2 regions of the Mobilicoccus sp. genome follow, and region 1 is predicted to be linked to the other one. Evidence: riboswitches for the same ligand, from Rfam matches in the RefSeq annotation. Region 1 holds a riboswitch; the other holds the start of a gene.

Region 1 (10,877 bases):
ACGGGAACTTCGCGATGTCGCCGAGCCCGAGCGCGGTCATCTGGAGGATGACGCTCGCGAGGTTGGTGCGCAGGATCTCGGGGTCGGTGAATTCCGGCCGCGAGGCCTCGTCCTCCTCCGAGTACAAGCGGATCGCGATGCCGTCGGAGACGCGCCCGCAGCGCCCCGAACGCTGATTGGCGCTCGCCCGGCTGATCGGTTCGATGGGGAGGCGTTGCACCTTCGTGCGCTGGCTGTAGCGGCTGATGCGCGCCGTGCCCGCGTCGACGACGTACCGGATCCCCGGCACGGTGAGAGAGGTCTCGGCGACGTTCGTCGCGAGGACGACCCGCCGCCCCCCACCGCGGGAGAACACCCGGTGCTGTTCCTCGGCGGAGAGGCGCCCGAAGAGCGGGAGGATCTGCGTCCCCGGCAGGTCCATCCCCGCGAGCGCGTCGGCGGCGTCGCGGATCTCCCGTTCGCCCGAGAGGAACACGAGGATGTCCTCCCCGCCGCCGTCGCGGGCGCGCTCGGCGGCGCCGCCCTCGGTCCACAGCTCCTCGACGGCCTCGCAGATGCCCGTGATCTGGTCGATCTCGACCTCGACGTCGGGCTTGCCCGGGGTGCGGCTCGGTTCGACGCGGACGAGTGGACGGTGGCGGATCTCGACGGGGTAGGTGCGCCCGGAGACCTCGATGATCGGGGCGGGGGTGCCGTCGCGGTCGGCGAAATGGGCGGCGAAGCGCTCGGGATCGATGGTCGCGGAGGTGACGATGACCTTGAGGTCGGGTCGCCGCGGGAGGAGCTGCTTGAGGTAGCCGAGGACGAAGTCGATGTTGAGGCTGCGCTCGTGGGCCTCGTCGATGATGATCGTGTCGTATCGCCGCAGGTCACGGTCGCGCTGGAGTTCGTTGAGCAGGATGCCGTCGGTCATCACCTTGACGAGGGTGTCGCGGCTGGACTCGTCGGTGAACCGCACCTGATACCCGACCTGCGCGCCGAGGTCGACGCCGAGCTCGTGGGCCAGTCGCTCGGCGACCGACCGGGCCGCGATGCGCCGCGGCTGGGTGTGGCCGATCTGACCGGTGATCCCGCGCCCCAGCTCCAGACAGATCTTCGGGATCTGCGTCGTCTTGCCCGAGCCCGTCTCACCGGCGATGACGACGACCTGGTGATCGCGGATCGCGGCGGCGATCTCGTCGCGGACGGCCGAGACCGGCAGGTCCGGGTAGGTGATGTCGAGGGCTTGCGCCGCCTCACGACGGGCGGCCACCCGCCGCTCCCACGCCGCGCGCCGCTCCGCCTTCTGCTCCGGGGTGAGGGCCGGGCGATCACCCCGGCGTCCGCCGCCACGTGCCCCCTGCCGGGTTCGCGGACGGCCCTCCGCCTGAGGGCCCCCCTGTCGGCGACGTCCGCGGGAGGGACCCGCGGGCCCCTGCGGCCGGGGGTCGGCGGGCCGCGGCGGCTCGGATGGGGGCGTCTCGGACACGCCCTTCAGGATACGGGCGACGTCCAGCCGGTTTCCCCGGCCGCGGCCCGGGGGGCCTCGCGGGGGACGACACCGCACGCCGTCGTGTCGTGCGGAACGAGACACGCGGCCGGGTTCCCGGCGAACCGCCCCCCGGCGTCGAACTTCGTTCCTACGCTGGGCCCATGACCTCGCGACGCCGCTCGATCGGGCTGCTCCCCAAGATCCTCATCGCCATCGTCCTCGGCATCGTCTGCGGACTGTTCTTCCCCGAGTGGCTCACCAGAGCGTTCGTCACGTTCAACGGCCTGTTCGGCAACTTCCTCTCGTTCATCATCCCGCTCATCATCGTCGGACTCATCACCCCCGCGATCGCCGAACTGGGCAAGGGCGCGGGCAAATGGCTCGCCGTCACCGCGGCCATCGCCTACGGCTCGACGCTGTTCGCCGGATTCCTCGGCTTCGCCACGAGCATGGCGGTGTTCCCCTCACTGCTGACGGGCAAGTCGGCGCAATCGGTGACGAACCCCGAGGACGCCCTGCTCGCTCCGTTCTTCACGGTCGAGATGCCGCCGCTCATGGGGGTGATGACCGCCCTCATCCTCGCGTTCGTCGTCGGGGTCGGCCTCACCCTCGTCGACGGGGACGTCATCCGACGCGGCTTCGTCGAGTTCCGCGACATCGTCAACAAGGTCATCGCGGGAATCCTCATCCCCCTGCTGCCGCTCTACATCTTCGGCGTGTTCCTCAACATGACCGCCGCTGGCCAGGTGTGGAACGTCGTCACGACATTCCTCGGCGTCATCGTCATGGTGTTCATCCTCACCGTGGTGCTGCTGCTCATCCAGTATTCGATCGCCGGTGCGTTCTTCAAGAAGAACCCCCTGTCGATGCTCAAGGCCATGCTGCCGGCCTACGTCACCGCGCTCGGCACCTCATCGTCCGCGGCCACCATTCCGGTGACCCACCGCCAGGCCATGACGATGGGCGTGAGCGGGCCGGTGGCCTCCTTCGTCATCCCGCTCTGCGCGACGATCCACCTCGCCGGATCGACCCTGAAGATCACCTGCTTCTCCCTCGCGGTGATGTTCCTCTACGGCAAGCCCATCGACATCCCGACGATCGTCGGCTTCATCCTCATGCTCGGCATCATGATGGTGGCCGCCCCCGGTGTCCCCGGCGGCGCGATCATGACCGCCACGGGACTGCTGTCGACCATGCTCGGCTTCACCGAACCCCAGGTCGGCCTCATGATCGCCACCTACATCGCGATCGACTCCTTCGGCACCGCGACCAACGTCACGGGTGACGGCGCGATCGCCGCGGTCGTCGACACCCTCACCCGCCGCAGCCGGACGACCGAGACCGACACCGCCATCACCCCCACCACCTGACACCCCACCGCCCTGCCCCGCAGCACCCGAGGTGTCGTGGGCTCGGCGTCGCGGTGGTGAGAGGGTGGGGTCGATCGCACGTCCGCGACCCGACCCCGAGAGATGGAGGGCCCCGCATGATCCTCATCAACGTCAAGTTCCCCGTGAAGCCCGAGTACGCCGACCGGTGGCCCGAGATCGCGCGGGAGTTCACCGAGGCCACCCTCGCGGAGGAGAAGAACCTCTGGTTCGAGTGGTCCCGCAGCGTCGAGGAGCCGAACACCTACGTCCTGCTCGAGGCGTTCGAGGACGACGGCGCCGAGCCGCACGTGAACTCCGCCCACTTCAAGGCCATGCAGGAGGAGTTCCCGCAGTACCTCGCCGCGACCCCGGCGATCGTCAACGGCCGGATCCCCGCCACCGGCTGGGACACGATGTCCGAGATCAGCGTCGACTGACGATCGCTCGCCGCGCGCACCGCACTCACTGCGCTCGCCGCGCGTCGCTCACCACAGACATGGCGGGTCCCACAGGAGGGGCCCGCCATGTCTGCTGTCCGTGGCGTGTGCCGTCGTCGACCGCTGCCGTCGAGGACGGCTGCGCGAGCCCGTCGGTCAGAGCCCGGCGAGCAGGGCGCCGGGGCGTTCGACGCAGTCGGCGACGTACCGGAGGAACCCGCCGGCCACGCCCCCGTCGCACACCCGGTGGTCGAAGCTCAGCGACAACTGCGTGACCGGGCGGACGGCCAGCGCGCCGTCGACCACCCACGGCTTGTCGACGATGCGGCCCACGCCGAGCATGCCGGCCTCGGGGTGGTTGATGATCGGCGTCGACCCGTCGACCCCGTACACGCCGTAGTTGTTGAGCGTGAACGTACCGCCGGTCATCTCCGCAGGTGAGAGGGTCCCGGCGCGGGCGCGGCCGGTGACGTCCCGGATCGCGGCCGACAACTGCTCGGTCGACATCGCACTCGCGCCGTGGACGACGGGGACGACGAGTCCACGCGGCCCCTGGGCCGCGAGCGACAGGTTGACGACACCCTTGCGGACGATCTCTCCGGCCTCGGTGTCGACGGAGGCGTTGAGCTCGGGGAACCGCGCGAGGCCCGCGACGACGATGCGGGCGAGCAGGGCGAGATACCCGATCCGTGCGTCAGGCACAGTGGCCGCGAGGTCGTCCTTGAGCGAGCGCAACCCCGTGGCATCGACGTCGACCCACGTCGTCGCGTCGGGGATCTCCGACCGGGAACGGCTGAGCCGGTCCGCGATCGTGCGCCGGATGCCCGTGAGCGGCACCCGCTCGTCGCGCAGACCCGTCGTCGCCGTCGTGGGCGTCGTCCCACCGGCGCTCGGCCCGGTAGCGTCGGACGCGACGGAGGTCACCGATTCGGCGGCCCGTCGCGACTCACCCGAGGACCCCGCGCCGGAGTCGTCACGTGCGGCGCGGGCGGCCTCGACGTCCCGGCGGGTGATGATGCCGCCCGGCGCGGTGGGCGTGACGGAGAACAGGTCGAGGCCGTACTCCCGGGCGAGACGACGCACGAGCGGGGAGATCACGCGTACGGCCTCCCCCGGCCTGGACCCCGGCTCGTCCCGACCTCCGCGCGTCGACGCGTCCGCAGCGGAGGTGCCCTCGGTGGAGACGGGCGACGGCGCCGACGGCTCGGGGGTCGCGTCGTCCTCGGAGAGGGTGAGCGCCATCTCGGCCGCGGGGGCTCCGGCCGGGGCGCTCGAGGACGGGCGGCGCCCCACGCGGCGGCGCCGACCGCGCTTGGCCTCGGAGGTGCCGTATCCGATGAGGACGTTGCCGGACCCGGCCCGCTCCTCGTCCATCCGCTCCTGCGTCGCGGTGCTGCGCTCGGTGGCGTCCTCGACGAGGGCGGTGTCGGCCGAACTCGTGCCCGCGACCTCGACGCTGATGAGCGGCTTGCCGACGTCGACCACCTCACCGGCCTGCGCATGCAGGGTGGTGACCGTCCCCGCGAACGGACACGGCAGGTCGACCTGGGCCTTGGCCGTCTCGACGACGGCGATGATCTGGTCGACCGCGACCGTGTCGCCGACGGCGACGTCCCAGCTGATGACCTCACCCTCGGTGAGGCCCTCGCCGAGGTCGGGAAGGTCGAAGGTGCGCACGCTCATCGTCCGACCTCGCTCATCCCGCCACCGGCCCCGGCACCGACCCGCAGGTGGCGGTCGTCCGGTTCGTCGTCCCACTGGAGGCGGGCGACCGCGTCGAGGACCCGGTCGACACCCGGCAGGTGGTGGTGTTCGAGCTTCGGTGGCGGATAGGGGATGTCGAGTCCCGACACCCGCAGCACCGGTGCCGCGAGGCTGTGGAACGCCCGCTCCTGCACCCGCGCGGCGATCTCGGCCCCGACACCCGCGAAGCCCTGGGCCTCCTGGACGACGACGCAGCGACCGGTCCGGCGGACCGACTCGACGAGCGTGTCGTCGTCGTAGGGGTTGATGGTGCGGAGGTCGACGACCTCGCAGCTCCACCCCTCCTCCTGCGCCGCCGCGGCGGCCTCCATCGCGACGGGGACGCTCGGGCCGTACGCGGCGAGGGTGACGTCGGTGCCCTCGCGGCGGACGACGGCTCGTCCGATCGGCGTCCCCCCGCCGGCGGCGAGGGCCTCGAGGTCGACGTCGGCCTTGCTCCAGTAGAGCCGCTTGGGCTCCATGAACACCACGGGGTCCGGGTCCTCGATCGCGGCCCGGAGCATGACGTACGCGTCCTCGACGGTGGCCGGGGTGTAGACCCGCAGGCCGGGGGTGTGGGCGTAGTACGCCTCCGAGGAGTCGCAGTGGTGCTCGACTCCGCCGATCCCGCCGGCGTACGGCACGCGGATCACCATCGGCATCGGCAACGCGCCGCGCGTGCGGTTGCGCATCTTCGCGACGTGACTCGTGATCTGCTCGAACGCCGGGTAGGCGAAGGCGTCGAACTGCATCTCGACGACCGGGCGCAGACCCGCCATGCACAGACCGATCGCGAACCCGACGATGCCGGACTCGGCGAGGGGGGTGTCGAAGCAGCGGTCGTCGCCGAAGTCGCGGGCGAGGCCGTCGGTGATGCGGAACACCCCACCGGCGACGCCGACGTCCTCACCGAACACGAGGACGCGCTCGTCCTCGGCGAGGGCGTCGCGCATGGCCTGGTTGAGGGCGGAGGCGAACGTCGTCGCAGCCATGTCAGGCGTCCTTTCCGGAGGCGGGGAGGGTCTCGCGCTCGGCCTCGATCTCCTCGAGCACCATGTCCCGCTGCTCGACGAGCTGAGCGGTGGGGCCGTCGTAGACGTGCGCGAACATCGAGGTCACCTGTGGCTGGGCGTCCTCGTTCATCCGGTCGCGGAGGTCGGCGGCGAAGTCCTCGGCCTCCTGCGCGTACTGCGCGTCGAGGTCGTCGTCGAGCCTGCCGACCGAGCGCAGATAGGTGGCGAGACGCTCGACGGGGTCCTTCTGCTTCCAGGATTCGACCTCGTCGGAGGTGCGGTAGCGGGTCTGGTCGTCGGCGTTGGTGTGGGCCTCCACGCGGTAGGTGTGCAACTCGATGAGCACCGGCCCCTTGCCCGAACGCGCCCAGTCGACGGCCTTGCCGACGACGGCGAGCACGGCGAGGGCGTCGTTGCCGTCGACCTGCTCGCACACGACGCCGTAGCCGATGCCCTTGTAGGCGAGGCTGGGGGCTGCGGTCTGCTTCTCGAGGGGCACGGAGATCGCCCACCCGTTGTTCTGGACGACGAACACCACCGGCGCCTTGAACACGGCCGCGAAGTTGAGCGCCTCGTGGAAGTCGCCCTCGCTCGTCGCCCCGTCGCCGATGAACGCGAGCGCGACGCGGTCGCGACCCTGACGCCGCTCACCGTAGGCGACGCCGGCGGCGTGGAGCAGCTGCGTCGCGAGCGGCGTGCATTGCGCTGCCGTGTGGGTGGCGGCGGGGTCGTAGCCGCAGTGGGCGTCCCCGCGCAGGAGGGTGAGCACCTCGACGGGATCGATGCCCCGGGAGACGAGCGCGACGGAGTCCCGGTAGGTGGGGAAGAACCAGTCGTCCTCGCGGATCCGCAGGACGGAGCCGACCTGACAGGCCTCCTGCCCACGGGAACTCGGGTAGACCGCGAGACGGCCCTGCTTGGTGAGCGCCGTCGCCTGAGCGTCGAACCGCCGACCGATCACCATCCGCCGGTAGCACTCGAGGACGTCGTCGTCGTCCGGGGCGACGTAGTCGTCGGTGACCGGGGTGACCCGCTCACCGTGCGCGTCGAGGAAGGACACGGGGGTCGGCGCGGGGATGAGGCCCTTCTGGAACGGCGCCTCCACCCCGTCGGGTGCGGCCTGCTCGGCGGCCTTGGACGCACGCGCGTTCGCGGCCTTGCGGGTGGGAGCCATGCGACCTCCTGCGGGTCGAGCCGACGACGTCGTCGGCGACGGTGCGAGCGTCCGCCGCTGCGGGGCGAGGTCGGGCGTGCCTGCAGGGAGGACTCGTTCGCCCGATCGTCGTGCCCGACGTACGCTCGGCTCAAGAGGACCGGCGAAGACCGGACGAATTGCGACGAGGAGGGTCATCGATGGACCGTTCATCCGATTCGGGGCCCACGCTCGATGTGGTCGACCGACGGATGGTCACCGAACTCGTGGGCGACGGACGGCTCTCGATCCGCGCCCTCGCCGAACGCGTGCACATCAGCCGGGCGAGCGCCTACTCCCGCCTGGACCGTCTCGTCGAGTCCGGGGTCATCACGGGCTTCTCGGCGCGGGTGGACCCGGTGCGGGCCGGACTCGCGACGAGCGCCTACGTCGCCCTGTCGGTCGAGCAGGACGCGTGGCGGGAGATCAGCAGCCGCGTCGCCGCGGTGCGATACGTCGAGCACGTCTCCCTCGTCGCGGCCGAGTTCGACGTCCTCGTCCTCGTCCGCGCGCCGGACAACGAGACTCTGCGCGTCGTCGTGCTCACCGAGCTCCAGTCGATCCCCGGGGTCCGCTCCACCCGCACCTGGCTCGTCTTCGCCGACTCCCCCGGCCCCGGCGCCTGGGTCGACGACCCCACCCACCCCCCGGATCGATGACGTCAGCAATCGCGTCATCGGCGACTGGGCGAGGCGGGGAGGCGCGCAGCGCCCGCCGACCGGGTGGGTCGGCGGGCGCCGGGTGGGTTGAGCCGGCCGCGCCGTCCAGCCGGACCGGGCGGAGTCGGGCCCGCGTGGTCCGGCGAGGTCGGGCGATCGCGACGGCCGCTCACCCCGCGGCGGCGGCGAAGCCCTTCTCGAGGTCGGCGAGGATGTCGTCGACGTGCTCGATGCCGACGGCGAGGCGGATGAGGCCGGAGGTGACGCCGGCGCCGAGGCGGTCCTCGTCGCTGCCCTGGCTGTGGGTCGTCGAGGCCGGGTGGATGACGAGCGAGCGCACGTCGCCGATGTTCGCGACGTGGCTGTGCAGCTCGAGGGCCTCGACGAACCGGCGGCCCGCGTCGATGCCGCCCGCGATCTCGAAGCTGAACACCGCGCCCGAACCGCGGGGGCAGTACGTCTCCGCCCGCTCGTGGTCGCGGTTGCCCGGCAGGGAGGCGTAGTTCACCGACTCGACCTGCGGGTGGGTCTCGAGGAAGGCCGCGACCGCACGGGCGTTCTCGACATGGCGCTCCATGCGCAGGCTGAGGGTCTCGAGCCCCTGGGCGAGCAGGAACGCGTTGAACGGGGCCACGGCCGCTCCCGTGTCGCGGAGCAGGTCGACCCGGGCCTTGAGGATGAAGCTGAGGTTGGCCCCGAACGCGGAGTCCTTGCCGAGGTCACGGGCGTACACGAGGCCGTGGTAGCTCTCGCTCGGCTCGGTGAACTGCGGGAACTTGCCCGGCTCGGCGCCATAGTCGAACGCCCCCGCGTCGACGAGGGCGCCGACGATGCTCGTGCCGTGGCCGCCGAGGTACTTCGTCGCCGAGTGCACGACGACGTCGGCGCCGTGCTCGATCGGCCGGATGAGGTAGGGGGTGGCGACGGTGTTGTCGACGATGAGAGGCACCCCGGCGTCGTGGGCGACCGACGCGATCCCGGCGATGTCGAGCACCTGCTGGTCGGGGTTGGAGATCGTCTCGCCGTAGACGAGGCGGGTCTCGGGGCGGATTGCCGCCCGCCAGGCGTCGAGGTTTCCCTGGTCCTGGACGAACGTCGTCTCGATGCCGAGACGACGCAGCGTGTACTTGAGCAGGTTGTAGGTGCCGCCGTAGAGGGCGGCACCGGCGACGACGTGATCACCCGCCTGCGCGATGTTGAGGATCGCCGCGGTCGTCGCCGCCATCCCCGAGGCGAACAACAGCGCCCCGACACCGCCCTCGAGGTCGGCGATGCGGTTCTCGACGACCTCGGTCGTCGGGTTGCCGAGCCGGGTGTAGATGGGGCCGAGGTCGCTGAGGGCGAACCGGTCGGCCGCGACCTGGGCGTCGCCGAAGACGTAGCTCGTCGTCTGGTAGATCGGCAGCGCCCGGGCACCCGTCGTGGGGTCGGGGGTCTGGCCGGCGTGGATCTGTCGGGTCTCGAAGGCCCAGTTGCTCATGTCGCTGCTCCTCGATGGGCATGGGGTGCGCGATGGCACGAATGCACGAAGGTGCGCGGACTCCCGCGCTTGCCGACACACGGGTGCGGTCGGCCAGGTCGTCACCCGGGGCACCCCACCGCAGGTGAAGGGTTGCCGACCAGCGAGCCGGGGCTTGTCGCTGGCGCTCTTGACCTGGCGCGAGCATACCCATGAGTCCGAGGTACGGACAACGGTCCACACCTCGGACTCCCCTCAGCCCACCCGCGACCAGGATGCTCCGACGCGGCGCGGGTCGGCCGCACCGCCCGTGACCTGGGCGAGAAGGGCCCCCACCTCGGCGAGCGCCGTCGGGTCGACGTCGAGGTGGAGGGTGGCGAGCACGCCGTAGTCGGTGCCCGCGACGCTCACCCCGCGGGACCGGAGCTCGTTCTCGACGCGGCCGACGTCGGCGGCCGGGACGTCGACCTCGACCCGGTCGAGGAGGCGGTAGCGCACGGGCCGAGCGGCCTCGCACGCCTCGCGGACGGCGTCGCCGTAGGCCCGGATGAGCCCGCCGGTGCCGAGCAGCGTCCCGCCGAACCACCGCGTGACGACCGCGACGACGTCGGTGAGTCCCCGTCCGGTGAGGACCTCGAGGATCGGGGCCCCGGCGGTACCGGCCGGCTCACCGTCGTCCGAGCTCCGCTGGATCACCCCGGACTCCCCCGCGCGCCCGGGCGCCCCCTCGACACCGAGGACGAACGCCGAGCAGTGGTGCCGGGCGTCCCAATGACGCTTGCGCGCCGAGTCCACGACCGCACGCGCCGAGGTCTCGTCGAGAACCGGCTCGAGGCGCGCGAGGAACCGCGACCGCTTGACCTCGATCTCGGCCTCGACGGGCGCGACGAGGCTGAGCAGCTCCGGCGCGCCGCTCACGCGCCGTCCTCGAACGCGCTGGGGAACGCCTCGCGGTAGGAGCGCCAGGTGCCCATCGGCGTCGTCGTGCTCTCCGCCGCGAGGACGGCCCGCACGACCGCGCGGGCCACGACGAGAGAGGCCCGGGTGAGGATCTCGTAGAACGCGAGGAGGTCGGGAGCAGGCCGCTGCGTCGTCGAGAGTCCGAAGAGGGTGTCCCCGTCGAGCATCGTGTGCGCGGGGCGGATCGCGATGCCGAGACCGTCGTGCCCGACTCCGGCGAGCTTGGCGCACTGGGCCTTGGTGAGCGTCGCGTCGGTGGCGACGACGCCGATCGTCGTCGCGAGCCCCGGCATCCCCACCGGCTGCGGGGGCACCCGGGTCGCCGCCTCCCGCGAGGCCTCGAGGTCGGTCGCCGAGGGGGCACGCACCGGTCCACCGTCCTCGCGCAGGAGGACGTCGGCGGCGTGGAACGTGCCGTCGGGCGCGACGACCTCGCCGAGGGAGTTGCACACGACGAGGGCCGCGACGCTGCTCCCGTCGGGGCACACCGCGCTCGCCGTACCGATGCCGCCCTTGAACCCGCCGGCCTTGGCCCCCCGCCCTGCGCCGACGCATCCGATCTCGACCCTCCCG
Region 2 (10,877 bases), on a different contig from region 1:
CGGGGTCGGCGCCACCACGGCGTCCGGAGTGATCGGGGACGCGACCGACGGACCGCGTGCGCGAGAAGGAGACATCATGAAGGCACTCACCTGGCAGGGCACCGAGAAGGTCACGATCGAGGAGGTCCCCGACCCCCGCATCGAGGAGCCCACCGATGCGATCATCCGCGTCACCTCGACCGCGATCTGCGGCTCGGACCTGCACCTCTACAAGGTTCTCGGCCCCTACCTCCGGCCCGGCGACATCCTCGGTCACGAGCCCATGGGCATCGTCGAGGAGGTCGGCTCGGAGGCCGCGGGTCGGCTGAAGGTGGGCGACCGCGTCGTCGTCCCGTTCAACATCTCCTGTGGCCACTGCTGGATGTGCACCCACGACCTGCAAAGTCAGTGCGAGACGACCGCGGACCACTCCCAGGACAAGGGGGCCGCCCTGTTCGGGTACACGAGCATGTACGGCGCGGTGCCCGGCGGACAGGCCGAATACCTGCGGGTGCCGCAGGCGCAGTACGGCCCGATCGTCGTTCCGGAGGACGGGCCGGACGAGCGCTACCTGTACCTGTCGGACATCCTCCCGACCGCCTGGCAGGCCGTGCGGTACGCCGGGGTCGAGAAGGGCAGCACGGTCGCGGTCGTCGGCCTCGGGCCGGTGGGCCAGCTCGCCGCCCGCGCGGCGCTCCACCTCGGCGCCGAACGGGTCATCGGCATCGACCTCGTCGCCGACCGACTCGCGACGGCGGCGCGTCACGGCGTCGAGACGATCGACGCGCGCGACGTCGACGGCGAGGTCACCGACGTCGTCCGCGAGATGACCGGGGGACGCGGCGCCGACGCGTCCATCGAGGCCGTCGGCATGGAAGCCCACGGAAACCCCATCGCCGAGCAGGTCATCGGTCTCGCCGGCAAACTACCCGGACCGCTCGCCCGCAAGGCCGTCGACAAGGCCGGCATCGACCGCCTCGACGCCCTCCTCACCGCGATCGGCTCGGCCCGCCGCGGCGGCACGGTGTCGATCTCGGGCGTGTACGGCGGCGCGGCCGACCCCTTGCCGATGATGGACATGTTCGACCGTCAGCTCACGCTCCGTATGGGTCAGGCCAACGTCAAGCGGTGGACCGACGACCTGCTCCGCATCATCACCGAGGAGGGTGACGTCTTCGGCCTCGAGGACCTCGCGACCGACCGCCCCGCACTGTCGGAGGCCCCCGCGTACTACGAGAAGTTCCAGAAGAAGCAGGACGGCTGCCTCAAGGTCGTGCTCAAGCCCTGACGCGGCGACGGTCACCGCGGTCGTCACCGGACGGCGCACCGTCTCGAGGGCGGGACCGGGATTCCACATCGTGGACCGGGCCCGCCCTCGGGCGTCGGTCGGGGGCTACGGTGATCCCTCATCCATCCAGACCGGCCGAGGGACAGGCCCGACGACGCCGGGGCAACCTCCCGTCTCCGCGAGCGGAGCGGGTTCGGTGCCAACTCCTGCGGAGGGCGTACGCGCCCGCCGGAAGATGGGTCGGGGCGTCACCTGCCGTCCCGCTGTTCTCCGCCGCCGGGTCGCACCGATCGTGTTGCCGAACCGCAGCGAAGGAGCAGACATGAGCGACATCTCCCGCCTCACCCGTGGCCTGCGTGCCGGCATCGGCACCGACTCCGCCCATGGCGCGGTGGTGCCGCCGATGTATCTGAGCAGCACCTTCGCGTTCTCCACCCTCGGGGAGACCCCCGCCTACGACTACACGCGCTCCGGCAACCCGACCCGTGACGTCCTCGGCGAGGCGATCACGACCCTCGAGGGTGGGGCGGGCACGACGATCACCGCGAGCGGCATGGCCGCGATCACGAACGTCCTCTACGCCCTGCTCGATCGGGGCGGCGCGGTCGTCGTCCCGCATGACTGTTACGGCGGTACGTGGCGTCTGTTCGACTCCCTCCACCAGCGCGGTGACCTGCGGATGATCACCGTCGACCTCACCGACTCCGCGGCCTACGAGGCCGCGCTCGCACAGTCCCCGGCGCTCGTCTGGGTCGAGACACCGAGCAACCCCCTCCTGCGCCTCACCGACCTCGAGGCCGTGACGAGCGCGGCCCACGCGGCGGGTGCGAAGGTCGTCGCCGACAACACGTTCTGCTCCCCGCTCGTGCAGCGGCCGCTGTCGTTCGGCGTCGACGCGGTCGTGCACTCGACGACGAAGTACGTCAACGGGCACAGCGACGTCGTCGGCGGCGCGGTCGTCTCCGCCACCGAGGACCTCGCCGAGAACGTCGCCTGGTGGGCCAACGTGCTCGGCCTCCCCGCGAGCCCCTATGACTCGGCGCAGACCCTGCGCGGGCTGCGCACCCTCGCGGTCCGGATGGAGGCGCATCAGCGCAACGCCGCCGCCGTCGCCGAGCTCTTCGAGAGCCACCCCGCGGTCGCCCGCACCTACTACCCCGGGCTGCTGAGCCACCCCGGACACGACATCGCCGCCCGCCAGCAGCACGGGTTCGGGGGCATGGTGAGCGCCGACCTCGTCGGGGGCCTGGACGCCGTCGCGGCGTTCGTCGGCGGGCTCGACGTGTTCACGCTCGCCGAGTCCCTCGGTGGCGTCGAGTCGCTCGTCGCCCACCCCGCGACGATGACCCACGCCTCGATGACGCCCGAGGCCCGCGAGGTCGCCGGGATCGGCGACGGCCTGCTGCGCTTCTCCGTCGGCATCGACGCCGTCGAGGACGTGCTCCTCGACCTCACCGCCGCCCTCGACCGCGCGGCGCGGGTCGGCTGAGCCACCGCGCCCGAACGCGCCGACGGCCGCCACCCCGATGAGGGATGGCGGCCGTCGGTCGTGTTCGCGCAGGTCAGCCGATGAGCGGCGTGCCGGTGCGGGCGTTCTCGAAGCGCTGCTGGGCGTCGGCCCAGTTGACGACGTTCCACCAGGCCTTGACGTAGTCCGGCTTCACGTTCTGGTAGTCGAGGTAGAAGGCGTGCTCCCACATGTCGAGCATGACGACGGGGATGAGGCCGGCGGTGACGCCGTTGCTCTGGTCCTCCATCTGCTGCAGGACGAGACGGCCGCCGATCTGGTCGTAGCCGAGCACGGCCCAGCCGGAGCCCTGGATCGTCGTGGCGGCGGCGGTGAAGTGCGCCTGGAACGCCTCGAAGGAGCCGAAGAACTCGTCGATCGCGGAGGCGAGCTCGCCGGTCGGCTTGTCGCCGCCGTCGGGGCTCATGTTCTTCCAGAAGATCGAGTGGTTCGTGTGCCCACCGAGGTTGAACTGCAGGTTGCGGCTGAGCAGCAGCGCCTTGTCGGCGATGGTGCCGTCCTCGCGGGCCTCGGCCATCTTCTCCAGCGCCGTGTTCGCGCCCTTGACGTACGTCGCGTGGTGCTTGTCGTGGTGCAGCTCCATGATGCGGCCGCTGATGTGCGGCTCGAGCGCGGTGTAGTCGTAGGGAAGGTCGGGCAGGGTGTAGACGTCCATGAGTTTCCTCTCGTCGACGAACTCGGGCGGGCGTCGTGGCCGGCGCGACGAGGGGCCCCACGGGGCCTCGGGTCGACTCCGTCGCGACGCCGTCCCCTCGACCTTAGCCAACGATCCCGTTTCGTATTCACGGGGGTATCCGCACTGCGAGACGGCGCGCGCCGGGACCGACGGCGAGCGCGCTGAGGGCCGTCCGATGCGGCCTCCCCGACACGGGCCGCCCTCACCCCTCGGCGCCGGCGGTCACGGCACCCGTGCGGCAGTGGTCCGCCCGCTCGCCGGGACCCGTCGGCCGCTCGCCGCTCACCGTCCCCGGCTCACCGTGCTCGGGCCGCCTCGGAGGTCGACAGGGGAGTCCGATCCGGCCGATGCTTCAGGCATGGCCGCCACGACCAACGTCCTCCAGACCCGCGACGGTGACACGACGACGATCACCCTCGCCCGCCCCGACAAGCGCAACGCCCTCTCGATCGCGATGATGACCGACCTGCGAGACGCGATCCGCGAGGCGGGGCGCAGCGACACCCTCGCGGTCGTCCTCGCGGCGCAGGGACCGGTGTTCTCCGCCGGCCACGACTTCCGCGACATGGCGGGCGCCGACCTCGCCGCCACCCGCGCCCTCTTCACGCTGTGCACGGAGATGATGGACGCCGTCCAGCAGATCCCCCAGCCCGTGATCGCGCGGGTCCACGCTCTGGCCACCGCGGCCGGGTGCCAGCTCGTCGCCGCATGCGACCTCGCGATCGCCGCGGAGTCCGCCGGGTTCGCCCTCCCCGGGGGCAAGGGCGGGCTGTTCTGCACGACGCCCCTGGTCGCCGTGTCCCGCAACGTCTCGCGAAAGCGGGCCTTCGAACTCGCCCTCACCGGCGACCCGATCGACGCCGCCACCGCCGCGGACTGGGGACTCGTCAACCGCGCCGTGCCGGATGGGGAACTCGACGCGGCGGTCGCCGACCTCGTCGCCCGTGTGACCCGCGGCAGCGCGGAGGGCCGGGGCATGGGCAAGAAGGCGTTCTACGCACAGGTGGGCCTCGACCAGCGCGCCGCCTACGACCTGGCGATCGAGTCGATGGCCGCGGGAGCCGTCGGCGCCGACGCTCAGGAGGGCTTCGCGGCGTTCTTCGAGAAGCGCCCCCCGGTCTTCAACGGGCGCCCCTGACCCCACGTCGGGGGGCGGGGCTCACGCCTTCGTCGACTTCTTGGACGGCGGGGCGAGCTGCGTGCCCGCGGCGATGGCGCCGAGAGCGAGACCGAGCGAGGTACGCGGCGAGCGGGCCCCTCGGGCCTCGAACCGGGCGGCGGCGGCGTCGAGCGCCTTCTCCTCGATGGAGGAGACCGCCGAGAGCCCGACGAGCGCGATCAGCCAGATCGCCGTGCGCTGCACGGGGTCTTCGAGTCGGCGGCTGAGCGCGGCGAGCTTCTCGTCGCGATCGGGGTGTGGGGTGGGCTCGGAGTCACTGGCCAGGACCACGCCGACGGAGGACGTGGCGAGCAGCGCCCCGCGGGCGGCGAGACGCTTCCACCGCCCGTCGACGTACTCGGGCAGGGCCGTCCAGGCCGCGACGGTGCCTCCCGCAAGGGCGGCCATGGTCACAGAGGTGCGGAGCGATTCGTCGGTCACGTGCCCACCGTAGTGCGATTGCCGGTGAAGGTGCACGGGTCACCTCGATCCGTCCGAGTCCGGCCTCCTCGCCTCCGGTGATCGATTGTCAGCGGGCTCGCGTACTGTCGAGCGCGCAGGAGGGAGGAGGGACCGATGCACGAATCACCCGTGGGAGACGCGGTCGAGCGCCTGGGGGCCCGCATCCGGGCGGAGCGCCGCGACCAGGGCCTCTCGGTCACCGAGTTGTCCGAGCTCAGCGGCGTGGGGCGGGGCACCGTCACCGACCTCGAGCGCACGATGCGCACCCCGAGCCTCGACACGCTCGCCAAGATCGCCTCGGGCCTCGGCGTGCCGATGCCCGATCTGTTCCAGGAGCGGGGGTCGGGTGACCCCCAGCTCCTCCCGCCCTCGGCGGGGCTGGAGTCCCGACTCATCGGCTCGTGGGAGGAGGAGGACACCCGGGTCGAGGTCTATCGCTTGCGCATCACCTCGGGGGTGCGGAGTCGGGCCTGCCGCAAGGGCGTTCGCGGGTACCTCACGGTCGTGGCCGGGTCGCTGAAGGCCGGTGCCGCGGGCACGCCCCGCACCCTCACGACCGGCGGACAGCTCGCCTACGCCGCCGACCAGCCCCACGTGTTCCTCCCCGTCGGCGGTGCCGCCCAGGCGGTGCTCGTCATGCGAGAGCCCCTCGAGCCGAGGTCCGGCGACGGCGACGGCGATCGTGGCGGCGACGACGAGAGGCACTGAGCACGCAGGCGGCGCCGATGCGCGGCGCCCCGCACAGTCGAGTGGGAACACGTGGGCGCCGGCCGTGCGCGCGCAGGCAGGCCGGGGGCGGGCACGCTCCCCGAGGACGGCCACGACGGCGCCCACGTCACGCCCACGATGTCGAGGCCGACCCCGACCCGACCCACGCCGACCCCACGCCGGTCCGGTCACCCGCACCGATCGCTCCGACAGCTCACCCCGGCAGCAGGTGGGCGTCGCGAGGGACGACGCCGCGAACGCGGTAGCCGTCGGCGAGCTGCTCCACCTCGAGGTATCCCCCGAGGGCCTCGAGGCGTTCACGGACCGCCCGCAGGCCTCGCCCCTCGACGTAGTCGGCCTCGGTGAACAGCGACTCCCCCAGTGCGGGCGCGTCCCGGTGGGCGGGCACCTCGTCCTCGACGACGACCTCCGCCTCCGGCCCCTCCCAGTCGAACTCGACGTGCGCGACGGCGCCGGGTCCGGCGTGCTGCACGGTGTTCGTCAGCCCCTCCTGCACGGTGCGGTAGAGCGCGAGCTGACCCGCGACGGAGAGGTCGCGACGTTCCCCGCCCATCTCGAGCGTCACCGCGAGCCCGGCGCCGCGGGCGGCGTCGATGAGTCGCGGCAGGTCCGCGAGCTGCGGCTGGGGGGAGAGGGCGTGTTCCGGGGCGAGGACCGAGGTGCTCGCCTCCCGCGCGAGGGCGTCGTGCGGGTCGGGCGCGTCGAGGAGGGCGAGCAGGGTCTGCACCCGGCCGAGGGCCTCCTCACCCGAGGTCGTGATGTCGGCGAGGGCGTCGGCGGCGAGACCGGGGGCGCGGCGCGCGGCCCTGCGCCCCTCGCGGGCCTGGTCGAGGATGTCCTCGAGATGGGCGGCGACCGCTCGGTGCACCTCCCCGGCCATCCGCGCCTGCTGCTGCGTGACCGCGAGGTCGAGGTCGCGTGAGTGACCTTCCTGCGACGCCCGCGACCACGAGGAGTCGAGGTCGCCGCGCTCGATGACGAGCATGCGCCAACGGCCGCACGCGTAGGCGAGGAGCGCGAGGGTGGCGCCGACGAACCCGACGGCCGCACGCCATGCTTCGGGGATCGTGGGGAAGACCAACCACGGCAGCCCGTTCCACAGCGCGGCGCTGAGTTCGATCGCGCCCGCGACACCGACGAGCGCGGCCAGCGGACGGTAGGAGCGGGCGTGGGCGGCGACGGAGTAGATCGCGACCCCGAACAGGGCCGAACTCGGCAGGAGGACGGGCGGAAGCGGGCCGGGCAGGCTCGTCGCCGTCGGCGGCAGCGCCGGCGAGGCGAGGAGCACGAGGGCCCCGAGGCCCGTGGCGGCGTACGTCACCCACGGCAGCGCGGAGCGGAGGAGCAGCGACAGGTGCATCACCACGAGCGCGACGAGGCACGCCGTGCGCCACGGCGATCCCCCGGCCTGCCACACGGGCGCGGCGCTGAGGGCGAGCAGGGGCAGGCTCGCCACGAGCACGAGGACATCCGATCTCCTCGGGGTCGCCCCCGGCCACGTGCGTACCCGTCTCACTCGACCAGGCTACGGTCGGCGCCCACCGGCGCCCCGAGCATCGCGATCTGGATGGATACAAGGCGCGACGGTCGAACGACCGTGTCCACCACCGGGACTGCGGACTCGCAACGGCCCCGTGTCAGTCCGTCTCGAACGGCGAGGCGTCCCCCGCACCGTGGCGCAGGACCTCGGCGGTGCCGGTCGACAGGTCGACCACCGTCGTGGGATCGACGCCACACTCGCCGGTGTCGAGGACGATGTCGACGAGGTGGTCGAGCTCGTCCTTGACCACCCAGCCCTCGGTCATCGGATCCTCCGCGCCGGGCATGATCAAGGTCGTCGTGAGCAGCGGCTCCCCGAGTTCGGCGAGCAGCGCCTGGGCGAGGGCGTCGTCGGTGATCCGGACACCGACGGTGTGCTTCTTGGGATGGGAGAGCCGCCGCGGCACCTCGGGAGTCGCCCGGAGGATGAACGTGTACGGCCCGGGGGTGGCCGCCTTGACGGCACGGAACACGGCGTTGGACACGTCGACGACGGAGCCGAGCTGCGCGAAATCCCGGCAGAGGAGGGTGAAGTGGTGATCGTCGCGCAGGTGGCGGATTCGCCGCATGCGGTCGCGCCCCTCGACGTTCTCCATCGCGCAGCCGAGGGCGTACCCCGAACTCGTCGGGTAGGCGATGAGCGCGCCCTCGCGCAGCCGTTCGACCGTGCGGGTGATGATCCGCCGCTGCGGGTCCACCGGGTGGACGTCCTCGTACCGAGCCATGTCGACCTCCTCGACCGAGCGGGGACCGCGTCGGGCCGGACCGATGACCCGGGTCGACGCCCCCACGTCTCGATGCCCTCACGTTCGCGGGGCGACCCACTGTACGACCATGGCCGCCGTCGGGTCGGAGCGTGGTTCCCCTCAGTACGTGAAGTCCTGGACCCGCCGGTCCAGCTCGTCGGCGAGCGCGGACAGCCGATGAAGACCCTCGGACTGCTCCTCGGAGAGCTGGGCCGAATCGGCCGCCGCCTTGGAGACCTGGGTGAGCTCCTCGGCGATGCGCCCGGCGCCACCGGCGGCATCCTGGACACTGCGGCCCATCTCGTTGGTCGTGGCCGTCTGCTGCTCCACGGCCGAGGCGATCGTGGCCTGCGTGTCGTTGATCTGCGCGATGATCGCTCCGATCTCGCTGATCGCCGCGACCGCCGCCTCGGTGTCGACCTGGATCGCCTCCACCCGGCGGCCGATGTCCTCGGTCGCCTTCGAGGTCTCCTGCGCGAGGTCCTTCACCTCGTTCGCGACGACGGCGAAACCCTTGCCCGCCTCTCCCGCACGAGCGGCCTCGATGGTCGCGTTCAACGCCAACAGGTTGGTCTGCTCCGCGATGCTCGTGATGGCCTTGATGACCTCACCGATCTCCGCACTCGACGACCCAACTTGGCCACCGTCGCGTTCGTCTGGTCGGCGACCGCCACCGCGGACGCCGCGACACCGGCCGCGTCGTTGGCGCTCTTGGAGATCTCCCTGATCGAGGCGGTCATCTCCTCGGTCCCCGCCGCCACCGTCTGGACGTTGGTGGAGACCGTGTCGGAGGAGCCCCGCACGGTGTCGAGCACGATGCTGGCCTGCCGGGCGTTGGCCCGGGAGCCGTCGACGGACGTGGTGAGCTCATGGGCCGATTCGCGCAGACGACCGGAGGTGCGGCCGACGCCGTCGAAGGCGGCGACGATGGCGTCCTGGGCGCGGGTGAGGGAGCCGGCCATGTGCCCGACCTCGTCGCGGCTGTGGACGTCGGCCCGCGCCGTCAGATCGCCCTCGGCCATCCGATCGAGCACCTCCTCCACCTTGCGGATGGGGCGGATGACGAGGTTCGCCGCGTAGAGACCGAGCGCGATGCTCAGCGCCGCCCCGAGGACGAGGGTGACGATGACGGTGATGATCGCCGTGCTGATCTGCGAGGCCGCGGCGTCGGCCCGGGCGTAGAAGGCGTCGCCGACCTCTTTGCTCGTCGCCGCCTGCGACGCGCTGTACTGCTTGACGAGAGGAACCGCGGCCGCGGTCTCCTTCTGGAACGCGGCCGAGTTCATCGCCAGACCAGCGTCGGTCACCTTCTTGCGCTGCTCCGTCCACGTCGCATAGTCCTGCTGGTAGGTGGCCCAGCTGGGCGCGATGGACGTGATGCCGGCGTCCTCGAGCTTCGCGGTGGCGTCCTCAATGATCTGGTCGGTCTTGTCCATCTCCGACATCCACTGCTGCCGGTCGGTCTTCGTCGGGGACGTGCCGACCATGGGCAGGAGGATGCGGGTGCGCATCTGGGCGAGGACGAGCGTGTCGAGGGTCTCCTTGTACGTCCGGTTCATCCCGACGATGTCGTGGAGGTTCGCCCGCGCGGAGTTGAGCGACGAGACACCCACCCCGGCGATCACCAGGGTGAGGAGCAACAGCACACCCAGCGCCGAGGCGATCTTGGTCTTGATCGACCGGTCGGCGAACCACCCGGTCCGCCGAACGGGCGCCGCCTTGGTCATGCCGCTCATCTCGGTTCCCTCGTCTCGGATCAGGCGCCGCCCCTCCTGGGCGCGCCCGACCTCCCATCGGTCGCGGCGACGCCGGGCTGAGGTGACGAGTCGCGGTGAGGCCGACCGCACTCCGGTGCCGCCGAGCACCGGCGAAGGCCGGCTGGTCGTGCGCGAAACGCCTGGTCAAGGGCCGAATCGCAGACTCCTCTGGGGTCTCGTCACCGTCCCGGGGCATCGATCCACGACCCCACCGCGGACCATCCGTCGACGCGATCGGGGGGCGCGGCGCGAGATCGCCCCCGCCTCCGGCCCACCGTCGGGCCTGCCCTCGCGCTGACACGCCCCCGCCGCGGCCGGTGTGTTCAGTGGTCGGGCCGCCCCGGGGCGGTGGCGCCGAGCGCGACGACGAGGGCGAGGGTGACGCGGGGGTCGTCGAGGGCATCCCCGAAGCACTCGCGCGCGAGACCCATCCGGTAGCGGACGGTCTGGGGGTGGACGTGCAGGTCGGCCGCCACCTCGGCGCGCCGCCCGTGGTGGAGCATCCAGGACCGCAGGGTCTCCTCGACGGCATCGCGGGTGGTCGGTCGCAGCCGGTCCAGCGGCGCGAGGACCCGCGCCCGCAGGTCGCTGCGGGCCTCGGGGTCGGCGGTGAGGACGAGGTCGACGAGGCGTTGATCGGTGTCGACCGTGTCGGAGGGGCGCCGCCGCAGGTCCACGCCCCGGATGGCCCGAGCGATCGACGCGTGCGCCTCCTGCCACGGCCGAGCCGGCCCGATCGAGGCGCCCAGGCCCGTGAGCGTCCGCCTCGTGCGGACCCGGTCCCGGTCGTCGGGCAGGAGAAGGACGGCGGTGTCCTCGCCGAGTCCGATGGTCTCCCCACTCGCTGTGAGTGTGCGTTCGTCGAAGAGGTGCCGCACGCGCGTCGCCGCCTCCGAGGGGAGCACGACGGCCGTCAGCGTCGTCGGCGGCCTCCACGCGGCACGGGAGGCGGCGGCGTCGAGGTCGCGGGGGTCCGCGCCTGCCGCGAGCGCCTCGGCGAGCCGGTCCAGATAG

What was found. Region 1 has a riboswitch for S-adenosylmethionine ahead of RT054_RS05025 (bifunctional o-acetylhomoserine/o-acetylserine sulfhydrylase). Riboswitches for the same ligand answer to the same signal wherever they lie in the genome.
Region 2: it holds a riboswitch for S-adenosylmethionine, as region 1 does, so the genes downstream of both, metB (cystathionine gamma-synthase) here and RT054_RS05025 (bifunctional o-acetylhomoserine/o-acetylserine sulfhydrylase) in region 1, are expected to answer to the same signal.

The regions. Positions count from the first base shown of each region.
Region 1 is NZ_DAMBGD010000004.1:111,267-122,143, forward strand. Features, by position in the region: gene hrpA (ATP-dependent RNA helicase HrpA) at 1-1,468, opposite strand, end outside; gene RT054_RS04995 (dicarboxylate/amino acid:cation symporter) at 1,633-2,841, shown strand; gene RT054_RS05000 (putative quinol monooxygenase) at 2,958-3,278, shown strand; gene RT054_RS05005 (dihydrolipoamide acetyltransferase family protein) at 3,435-4,961, opposite strand; gene RT054_RS05010 (alpha-ketoacid dehydrogenase subunit beta) at 4,958-6,013, opposite strand; gene pdhA (pyruvate dehydrogenase (acetyl-transferring) E1 component subunit alpha) at 6,015-7,208, opposite strand; gene RT054_RS05020 (Lrp/AsnC family transcriptional regulator) at 7,388-7,885, shown strand; gene RT054_RS05025 (bifunctional o-acetylhomoserine/o-acetylserine sulfhydrylase) at 8,055-9,365, opposite strand; SAM riboswitch class IV at 9,426-9,540, opposite strand; gene RT054_RS05030 (YigZ family protein) at 9,600-10,262, opposite strand; gene RT054_RS05035 (P1 family peptidase) at 10,259-10,877, opposite strand, start outside.
Region 2 is NZ_DAMBGD010000020.1:79,512-90,388, reverse strand. Features, by position in the region: gene RT054_RS14500 (zinc-dependent alcohol dehydrogenase) at 77-1,267, shown strand; SAM riboswitch class I at 1,387-1,509, shown strand; gene metB (cystathionine gamma-synthase) at 1,590-2,756, shown strand; gene RT054_RS14490 (superoxide dismutase) at 2,830-3,450, opposite strand; gene RT054_RS14485 (enoyl-CoA hydratase-related protein) at 3,830-4,609, shown strand; gene RT054_RS14480 (hypothetical protein) at 4,631-5,071, opposite strand; gene RT054_RS14475 (helix-turn-helix transcriptional regulator) at 5,207-5,800, shown strand; gene RT054_RS14470 (hypothetical protein) at 6,015-7,277, opposite strand; gene RT054_RS14465 (L-threonylcarbamoyladenylate synthase) at 7,459-8,085, opposite strand; gene RT054_RS14460 (methyl-accepting chemotaxis protein) at 8,227-8,691, opposite strand; gene RT054_RS14455 (methyl-accepting chemotaxis protein) at 8,661-9,842, opposite strand; gene RT054_RS14450 (helix-turn-helix domain-containing protein) at 10,187-10,877, opposite strand, start outside.